DNA from 2 places in the Mesorhizobium sp. B2-3-15 genome. Region 2 is predicted to be linked to the other one. Evidence: predicted binding sites of a transcription regulator. Region 2 holds the regulator's gene; the other holds the start of a gene.
The links. Region 2 encodes HrcA, which represses chaperone genes, less so after heat shock. Its sites were predicted from a motif close to GTTAGCACTCNCNNNNNGNGAGTGCTAAC; they were not measured.
Positions count from the first base shown of each region.

Region 1: groES (co-chaperone GroES) is a predicted target of HrcA. The motif match lies at 2,939-2,967, and genes of this name have one in related genera.

Region 1 covers NZ_VFVO01000007.1:167-5,183, reverse strand. Annotated here, with positions in the region: gene FJ954_RS15380 (MFS transporter) at 1-359, opposite strand, end outside; gene FJ954_RS15375 (TetR family transcriptional regulator) at 484-1,110, shown strand; gene FJ954_RS15370 (hypothetical protein) at 1,129-1,896, opposite strand; gene FJ954_RS15365 (class I SAM-dependent methyltransferase) at 1,855-2,865, shown strand; gene groES (co-chaperone GroES) at 3,030-3,326, shown strand; gene groL (chaperonin GroEL) at 3,392-5,017, shown strand, end outside.
Region 2 covers NZ_VFVO01000001.1:580,477-585,493, forward strand. Annotated here, with positions in the region: gene cysK (cysteine synthase A) at 1-109, opposite strand, end outside; gene FJ954_RS02885 (LysE family translocator) at 287-904, opposite strand; gene FJ954_RS02890 (sorbosone dehydrogenase family protein) at 1,021-2,385, opposite strand; gene FJ954_RS02895 (hypothetical protein) at 2,470-2,667, opposite strand; gene hrcA (heat-inducible transcriptional repressor HrcA) at 2,770-3,852, opposite strand; gene rph (ribonuclease PH) at 4,008-4,724, shown strand; gene FJ954_RS02915 (VOC family protein) at 4,908-5,017, shown strand, end outside.

The sequences.
Region 1 (5,017 bases), on a different contig from region 2:
GCCAGCGCGCGGGCCGCCATCAGCGTGTGGGCGCCGGCGGCATAGGCGGTCCACACATTGGCCAGCGCCAAGAGCAGCAGGAGGACGGCACTTTTCCAGCGCATGTTGTGGGCGGAAAGCAGCATCGCGACGATCGCCGAACCAATCGCGATGGCGATCATCTCGGCGGTGGCGACCAACGCCAGTTCGTCGCCGCTGACATGGCCCTCGGTATAGAGGGCGCCGAGCAGGACGGGCTGCAGACCGAGAATGAGCAGGCCGACCGACCCGATCCACAGGGCCGAGGCGAGCTGCCCGCCGCTGGGATTGCCGACCAGCCAGTCGCCTTCGCCCTGAAGATCAGCGCTTGTCGAAGCCATAGGCGCCTCCCAACGTCCTTGCCGCACGGCAAAAAAGCTGACAGTCTGTCAGCATTCCAGAAACTGATACTTGATCATATTTCTTGTCAACCGGAATTTGGGAACTCGTGCGAAAGATCGGTGCATGACGCAAGCCAGTCGAACGATCACCGAGCCCAGGCGCAGGCCCAAGCAGGAGCGCAGCCGCGAGCGCATCGACGCCATTCTGTCGACCACCATGCGGCTGATCGGCGAGAAAGGCATCGACGCCGTCACCATGAAGGAGGTCGGCATGCTGGCGGGCGGGCCGATCGCCACCGTCTACCACTACTTCCCCAACAAGTCGGCGATCCTGGCGATGCTCTATGAGCGGTTCTCGGAGGTCAGCCGTGCCAGGTTGGCGGCGATCGTCGCCGATGTCCGCGAAGCCAAGGACGTCATCGTCGCGTCCGATCGGCTGCTTGACGACTACCTCAGCCGGGTCGCCGGCGATCCGGCCATCCAGGATCTGCAGAACGCCATCCAGGCCGACAAGGCGCTGAAGAATCTCGACATCGCCGAAACCCGGCATCAGGCCAAGATGTTCTGCGACCACGTCATCGCCTTGCTCGAGCCGGAAAAGCACGAGCAGTTCGAACGCATGGTTCTGCTGATCTTCCAGCTCGCCGGCGGCGTTGTGCGCCTGGCGCTTGCGCAAGGCGAAGTGGAAAGCCGCCGGACCATCGAGGATTACCGATCGATCATCCACACCCAGTTGCGGCTGTTTCTTTAGCGACCGGCAACCGGGGACCTATCTCGCCCGGCGGATGAGGCCTTCGAAACCATCGGCCAGGTCGGAAGCGCCCGCCGCGAACATCTTCACCAGGTTCTGCGGGCGGCCGGGCGTCTTGTTGGCATCGAGGAGAACAGCCCTGCCCTCATGCATGACGAAATCGAATTTCCCATAGTCGAAGCCGAGTTCACGCCGCCGTTCGCGCAGTTCGTCGGGAACAGCGGCGGGCTCGCGCCGGATCGTTTCCGATGCCTTGACCAGGCTGTTTGGCGAGACGTAGCGGGTGCAGCGCTCGCGCTCTCCGCAAAACACCCAGAAGCGCACCGCAAAGCCGTCAGGTTCTTTTTCCGGGATGAACTTTTCCACGACCAGATCATCGCGATCGAGGACGCCATCGGGAACGTCGTCCCGGGATTGGTAGACCTCGTAGGACGGCATGGCTGGCACGTGCGCAAAGGGTGCCGGTTGGCCGGCACGCCTCGACCGCCGATTGAGCCGTGTCTCCGGAATGCCCTGGTTGTTGAGATTGCTTTTGACGATGACCGGGCCCAGCCAGCCGTCGCCCTCGGCCAGAAGCGCTCCGCTTACCCGCCGTTTCGATATGTCGGCGGCCCCGACATTGAGGCATAAGGGAAAACTCCGCGCATATTCGAGATAATCCGCCGGTGTCGTTGTCGCATCGACGTGCAGAACCGCGACATCGGCGCTGGATTGTCTGGAGAGGCCAGGCTGAATTCGGACCGAATGGCCCCGCCTCTTCAGGTCCTCGAGAATATCGAAAAGCATGTAACGGCTATTCCGGCGCAGCAGAAGGCCGCGGCGACCCAGGAACCGGTCATGCTCATGCGTTATGACAATGATGCGCGCCACCAGCTAACCCCTTGGCTTCCATCCCCACTTCCATTAAGCGGCTCTAGTCAATCAATGCCAGACTTTCCTGGGCTCCATCGGGTCTGCATGACGAATCATTGGGACAGTTATCATCGGCACTGGAAGCTCCTGGACGCCCCGCTCCGGCCGACGCCGGAAACCGTCGGCCTATTCGAGCGCGAACTCGATCTCGGAAATGCCGATGTCCTTCTGCTTGGGGTGACACCTGAACTGGCGGTTCTAGGCAGATCGATGTTGGCGATCGATCAATCGGCTGCCATGATTTCCGGCGTATGGGCCGGCGACAACATCTCGCGAAGGGCGATGGCCGGCAATTGGCTTGACCTCCCGGTCGAGCGGGAATGTTTCGACGCGGTCATCGGCGACGGCTGCCTGTCGGCGGTCGACACCAAGGCCGCGCGCGGTTCGCTGTTCGGTGAAATCGCAAGGGTGCTAAAGCCTGGCCGGCATGCGGCGATCCGCGTGTTCGCTCGGCCGGAAACCGCGGATGACCTGCGCGGCATCGAAGCTCTGGTCCTGGCCGGCGGAATCGAGAATTTCCACGCGCTCAAATGGCGGATAGCCATGGCGTGCACGACCGGCGACTGCGACAGCAGCGTCGATGTGCAAGCAATCCGTGCGGCATTCGACAAGCTGTTTCCGGATCGGGAGGCCCTTGCCGCATGCACCGGATGGAGTATGGCATCCATCAACACGATCGACGTCTATGCGGGCTCCGAAACGAGGTACAGCTTCGCGACGCTGGCCATGCTGGTGGATGAGGCGCGCGGCTGGTTCGACCAGGTGCGCGTCGTGCCAAGCGGCAGTTATCCCCTGGCGGAACGTTGTCCGCTCCTGGTACTCGGTTCGGCCAAGCTTCGATAAGTCATCGCCATCGTACGAAGAGGCGCTCCGCGCGCCTTGACTCTGGCAGGTCGGCGGCCTATTTCAGCGCCACGTTAGCACTCGCCTTTGGTGAGTGCTAACTATGTGTCCGGCGCCGCCGGACGGAGGAACTGTTTCTCACCGTTCTCATCGAGGAAGAAAAAATGGCAAAGTCGAAGTTCCGCCCGCTTCATGACCGCGTGGTCGTTCGCCGGGTCGAATCCGAATCCAAGACCGCCGGCGGGATCATCATCCCGGATACGGCGAAGGAAAAGCCGCAGGAAGGCGAGATCATCGCCGTCGGCTCCGGCGCTCGTGACGAAGCTGGCAAGCTGGTCCCGCTGGACGTCAAGGCCGGCGACCGCATCCTGTTCGGCAAGTGGTCGGGCACCGAAGTCAAGCTCAATGGCGAAGACCTTCTGATCATGAAGGAATCCGACATCATGGGCATCATCGGCTGATTATCGGCCTCACCCTCAACTTGAATTTTTCGGGCTCTATCCGAGCCCCTGCCAGGAGCTAAAACATGGCTGCCAAAGACGTAAAATTCTCTCGCGATGCCCGTGAGCGCATGCTGCGCGGCGTCAACATCCTCGCCGACGCGGTGAAGGTCACGCTCGGTCCCAAGGGCCGCAACGTCGTCATCGACAAGTCGTTCGGCGCCCCGCGCATCACCAAGGACGGCGTCACCGTCGCCAAGGAAATCGAGCTTGAAGATAAGTTCGAGAACATGGGCGCGCAGATGGTCCGCGAAGTTGCTTCGAAGACCAACGACATCGCCGGCGACGGCACCACGACCGCGACCGTTTTGGCGCAGTCGATCGTCCAGGAAGGCCACAAGTCGGTTGCGGCCGGCATGAACCCGATGGACCTGAAGCGCGGCATCGATCTGGCCGTCACCGAAGTGGTCGCTGCTCTCGGCAAGGCCGCCAAGAAGATCAAGACCTCCGAGGAAGTTGCCCAGGTCGGCACGATCTCGGCCAATGGCGACGAGTCGGTCGGCAAGATGATCGCGGAAGCGATGCAGAAGGTTGGCAACGAAGGCGTCATCACGGTTGAGGAAGCCAAGACCGCCGAGACCGAACTCGAAGTCGTCGAAGGCATGCAGTTCGACCGCGGCTATCTCTCGCCCTATTTCGTGACCAACGCCGACAAGATGGTTGCCGAGCTGGAGGACGTCTACATCCTCCTGCACGAGAAGAAGCTCTCCAACCTGCAGGCGATGCTGCCGGTCCTCGAAGCCGTCGTGCAGACCTCGAAGCCGTTGCTCATCATCTCGGAAGACGTCGAAGGCGAGGCGCTCGCAACGCTGGTCGTCAACAAGCTGCGTGGTGGCCTGAAGATCGCCGCCGTCAAGGCGCCGGGCTTCGGTGATCGCCGCAAGGCCATGCTGGAAGACATCGCCATCCTGACCGGTGGCCAGGTCATTTCGGAAGACCTCGGCATCAAGCTCGAGAATGTCGGCCTCAACATGCTCGGCCGCGCCAAGAAGGTGTCGATCTCCAAGGAGAACACCACCATCGTCGACGGCGCCGGCAAGAAAGCCGAGATCCAGGGTCGCGTCGCCCAGATCAAGCAGCAGATCGAGGAGACCACCTCGGACTACGACAAGGAGAAGCTGCAGGAACGTCTGGCGAAGCTCGCCGGCGGCGTTGCGGTGATCCGCGTCGGCGGTGCGACGGAAGTCGAAGTCAAGGAAAAGAAGGACCGCGTCGATGACGCCCTCAACGCGACCCGCGCGGCCGTGGAAGAAGGCATCGTTGCTGGCGGTGGCGTTGCCCTGCTGCGCGCTTCGGCCAACATCAAGGTGACCGGCGTCAACGCCGACCAGGCCGCCGGCATCAACATCGTTCGTCGTGCGCTGCAGGCTCCGGCCCGCCAGATCGCGGCCAACGCTGGTGCGGAAGCCTCGATCGTTGCCGGCAAGATCCTTGAGAACAAGGGCGCGACCTTCGGCTACAACGCCCAGACCGGCGAATATGGCGACATGATCGTCATGGGTATCGTCGATCCGGTCAAGGTCGTGCGCACGGCCCTCCAGGACGCGGCCTCGGTCGCCGGCCTGCTCGTCACCACCGAAGCCATGATCGCCGAAGCTCCGAAGAAGGATTCGGCTGGCGGCGGCATGCCTGGCGGCATGGGCGGCGGCGGC
Region 2 (5,017 bases):
TGGCGAACTTGTCGAGCCGTACCAGGGGTGTGTCGCCGATCGTGTCGGTGATGGAATCGTAGATACGGCCGCGGCCGGGTACGCGGGCTGAAGTGACGGGCTTGTTCATTGGTTTCGCTCCCTGGATTTCAGGCAATTGGCAGTAGCCGACAGAATAGGGCTTTCAACCGCGCAAGATAGGCTGCGGCTGGAAAATATCCGAGTGGGGCGCGTGCTGAAAACGCCTGGCCCTCGGAAAAGCATTTCCCGAAACAGCCGGGGCAGGGAATGGTTTGGCCGAAACGACCTACTGACGAGCGGCGATCGCCGCCGCTGCGCCAACCATGAAGGCGCCGGCGGTGCGGTTCAGCACCTTCAGCGCGCGCGGCGACTTCAGGAACCAGCGCGCCTTGGCCGCCAGCGCCAGGTAAGGCACCAGCACGACGAACAGGACGACGACCGTCAGCGCGACGAGAATGCCGTAATCGGCAAGCGTGATCGTCTTCAGGTCGACGATGGTCGGCGTGATGGCGAGGTAGAAGATCATCGTCTTGGGGTTGCCGAGCGTCACGGTGAGGCCGGCGACGAAGCTCGACAGCAAGCCGCCCTTTCCCTTCCTGGCTTCGACGGTTTCGGGTGTGATCCCGGCGGTCCAGAAGCGCCAGCCGAGGAAAGCCAGGTAGGCGACGCCGGCCCATTTGATGGCCAGGAAAACCATGCCGAATTCCTGCGCGACGAAGGCGAGGCCCAGCACCACGGCGGTCAGGTAGGTGAGATCGCCCAGCATGAGGCCGAAGGACATGGCCAGCGACGAGCGAAAGCCCGAGCCCAGCGCACGCGCGACCAGCGCGGTGATGCCGGGGCCAGGAATGGCGGCGGCGATACCAAGAGCGGCGCTATAGGCGAGGAATCCGGTGAGGGTCATGGCGCTGGCGTCCAAGGGCAGTCGCGCCCTTGTCGCACGAGGCGGCCTCGGGGAGAACGCCCTGAGCGCGGGATTCGCTTGCACCAGACGGCAATGGCCCGGTTCGCAAGCAAGGGTCAGGAGCGGTCGCCACTATAAGTCACGCGCCAGATCGTGCCGTTGCCGTCCTCGGAGACGATCAAGGATCCGTCGCCGGCCGCCGCAACGCCGACCGGGCGGCCCCACACCTCGCCGTTCGAAACGACGAAGCCGGTCATGAAATCCTCGTATTCGCCGGTTGGCTTGCCGTCCTTGAACAGAAGCCGGACCACCTTGTAGCCGGTCCTGTTGCCGCGGTTCCACGAACCGTGCAGGGCAACGAACGCGTCGCCTCGATACGCCTGGGGAAATCCGGCGTCGGCGGGCAAATCCTTGCCATCGTAGAAGGCGATGTTGAGCGGCGCCGAATGCGCCTGCATCAGCACGTCGGGACTGTCAGCCTTGCCGGCGAGGTCGGGGCGCTCGCCCCTGTGGCGCGGGTCCTCATTGTCGCCGATATAATACCAGGGCCAGCCATAGAAGGCGCCTTCCCTGACCGATGTCGCGTATTCGGCGGGCACATTGTCGCCGAGCCCGTCGCGCTCGTTGACGACACACCATAGCGCGCCGGTCGCCGGCTGGACGGTCATGCCCGAACAGTTGCGCAAGCCGGTGGCGACTGTGCGGCCGTTCTTGCCGTCGGGATCGAAGGCCCGGACCTCGGCCCGGCCCGCCTCGGAACCCCAACTGGCGCCGAGCGGCTTAGCCTTGACCCAGGCGTCGAGCCCGCCCCTGGGCCTCTTGCCCATGTCCTCGGCGACATTCGAGCCGGAGCCGACGGAAAGATAAAGTGTCTTGCCGTCGGGCGAGAAGGCGATGTCGCGGGTCCAGTGGTGGGTCGAAGGAATGTCGGCGACGATGGTTTGCGGCTCGCCCGAGGCCTTCAGGTCGCCATTGCCGTAGGCAAAGCGCACGATGCTGTCGCTGTTGGCGACGTAGACCCATTGCGGGTCCTTGCCCGGGGGATAGAAGGCAATGCCATAGGGCCGGTTGAGACCGCCGGCAAAGATGCTTTTCTCAGCGGCTTTCGCGCTGCCCTTCGCCAGGCGATAGACGCGGAGCTGGTTGGCCTTGCTGTCGGCAACGAACAGGTCGCCGTTGGGTGCGATGCGCACGACGCGCGGATTGTCGATCCCCGAGGCGATCAACTCGGCCGAAAACCCCGGCGGCAAATGCGGCTTTGCGTCCGCCGGCATGTCGATCACGCCGGCGCTGTTGGAGGCGGATTTGGTGACATAGGGTTTCGGCAGGTCTTCCGGCTTAATCAGCCGGCGCACGCCGGGCCTGTCCGCCCGCCAGTCGCCGAAGGCGGCCGGGCCTTTGAGCACAGGCTGGTCGGCTTGCTGGGCGAGCGCCGCGGTCGTGACAAACAGTGCGGACATCGCCAGTCCGGCCAATCGCATCACTTCCTCCAACGGGTCATGAAGGAAACCAACGATCGGTTTGCTCGTGGGTTCCGTTGCGCTCGATGCTCAAAACTTCTCGGATCAGGTCCCGGCAGCGTAAAAATCGTCGTCCAGGCGTTTTTCCAATTCAACGAGATCGGCCGGCAATGGGAGGCCCATGGCGCGCATCTCGCGCAGTTTTTCGCGCAGCTGTTCCTGAATTTCGTGCTGGTCCTCCGGCTGGTTGACCATCTCCTCGAGCAGCAGACTGATCTGGGCCTTGAACGATTCCAGCGCCATTCTTTTTCTCCTTTGCAGCCTGTCTGGATTTACGGTCCCGCCAGGAAAGTCGTTCGCGGTCGAATTCCGGCATGGAAACCAAAGCAATAATTCCGGGATTCCTTACCTCAGCATGCGGGAAATCAGCTGTGCCGTATAATCCACCATCGGCACGATGCGGGCATAGTTCAGCCTTGTCGGGCCGATGACGCCGAGCGCGCCGACGACGCGGGCGTCCTTGTCGCGATAGGGCGCCACCACCAGCGACGAGCCCGACAGCGAGAACAGCTTGTTTTCCGAGCCGATGAAGATGCGCACGCCCGATCCCTGCTCGGCGAGGTCGAGCAGCTGGATCAGCCCGTCCTGCGTTTCCATGTCCTCGAACAGGTGGCGCAAGAGTTCGATGTCGGCCTGGGCGGTGACGTTTTCCAGCAGATTGGCGCGGCCGCGCACGATGAGCCGCGCCGGCAGGCCGCTTTCGGCACCCGCCCACACCGCAAGTCCCTTCTCGACGAGGTCCTGCGACAGCGTGTCGAGGGCGGCTCTCGTCTCTTCCTTGATGCGGGCGATCTCGGTGCGCGCCTCGGCCAGCGTGCGGCCACGAATATGCGCGTTGAGGAAATTCGAGGCCTCGTGCAATTGCGAGACGGTGATGCCGGCGGGCAGCTCGACGACGCGGTTTTCGACATCGCCATTCTGCGATACCAGCACGGCAAGCGCCTTGGTCGGCTCCAGCTGGATGAATTCGATATGCTTGAGCGCCACCTCGTTCTTGGCGGCCAGCACCAGGCCGGCGCCGCGCGACATGCCCGACAGCATCTGGCTGGCCTCGGTCAGCATATGCTCCAGCGTCGCGCCGGAGCCGGAGGCCCGCACCTGCGCCTCGATGGTGCGGCGCTCCTCGTCGGAGAGGTCGCCAAGCTCCATGAAGGCATCGACGAAGAAACGCAGGCCAGCCTGGGTCGGCAGGCGCCCGGCCGAGATGTGCGGCGCGTAGATCAGCCCGAGATGCTCGAGGTCGCTCATCACGTTGCGGATGGTGGCGGGCGACAGCGAGGACGGCAGGATGCGCGACAGGCTGCGCGAGCCCACGGGTTCGCCGTCCCGCAGATAGGAATCGACGATGCGCCGGAAGATGTCGCGCGAGCGCATGTCGAGCGACTGAAGAGCCAGCGACTGCGAGGCGGGATCGACTGCCTTGGTCATTCGGCTAAAAACCTCCGGTTCCAGGATATAGACTTCGGTGGGCCGCGCGCAACCCGGTGTCTGTGTCGGGTCACCGCCCCTTTTCCTTTGCGCCGTGCCCTGCATGCGTCTAAAAGCCGGCCACGATTCAAAAAAATGACAAGAAAGCAGGCCGAATGCGCCCCTCCAAACGCCAATTCGACGAAATGCGCGCCATATCCTTCGAGCGCGGCGTCTCCAAGCATGCCGAAGGCTCGTGCCTGGTGAAGTTCGGCGACACGCATGTCCTGTGCACCGCCAGCCTTGAGGAAAAGGTGCCTGGCTGGATGCGCAATTCCGGCAAGGGCTGGGTGACGGCCGAATATGGCATGCTGCCGCGCTCGACCGGCGAGCGCATGCGCCGCGAGGCCTCCGCCGGCAAGCAGGGCGGCCGCACGCTGGAAATCCAGCGGCTGATCGGCCGTTCGCTACGCGCCGTGGTCGACCTGCAGACGCTGGGCGAACAGCAGATCACCGTCGACTGCGACGTCATCCAGGCCGATGGCGGCACCCGCACCGCGTCGATCACCGGCGGCTGGGTGGCGCTGTATGACTGCCTGCGCTGGATGGAAGCGCGGCAGATGGCCAGCGTTTCGAAAGTGCTGAAGGATCATGTCGCGGCGATTTCCTGCGGCATCCATGACGGCCAGCCGGTCATCGATCTCGACTATATCGAGGATTCCTCGGCCGGCACCGACGCCAATTTCGTCATGACCGGCAAGGGCGGCATCGTCGAGATCCAGGGCACCGCCGAGGGCGAGCCCTTCTCCGAAGAGCAGTTCGCGGCCTTGATGGGCCTGGCCAAGAAGGGCATTTCCCGGTTGGTCAGCCTGCAGCAGATGGCGGTGGCTTAGTTTATTCATGCGGAGCCTGGGCACCCCCCTCTGCCCTGCCGGGCATCTCCCCCGCAAGGGGGGAGATCGGATGTTGTCGAGAGCTTCGCCAATAATCAGCATAGAATACCATGAGCTGGCGCTCACGCTGCCGATCTCCCCCCTTGCGGGGGAGATGGCCGGCAGGCCAGAGGGGGGTGCCTCGTGACTCCCTCTGCCATTCTTGAATCCGCCCTCTATGTCACCGACCTCGCTGAAGCAGAGGTCTTCTACACCGATATCCTCGGCCTCACCCTGCTTGGCAAGGTAGAAGG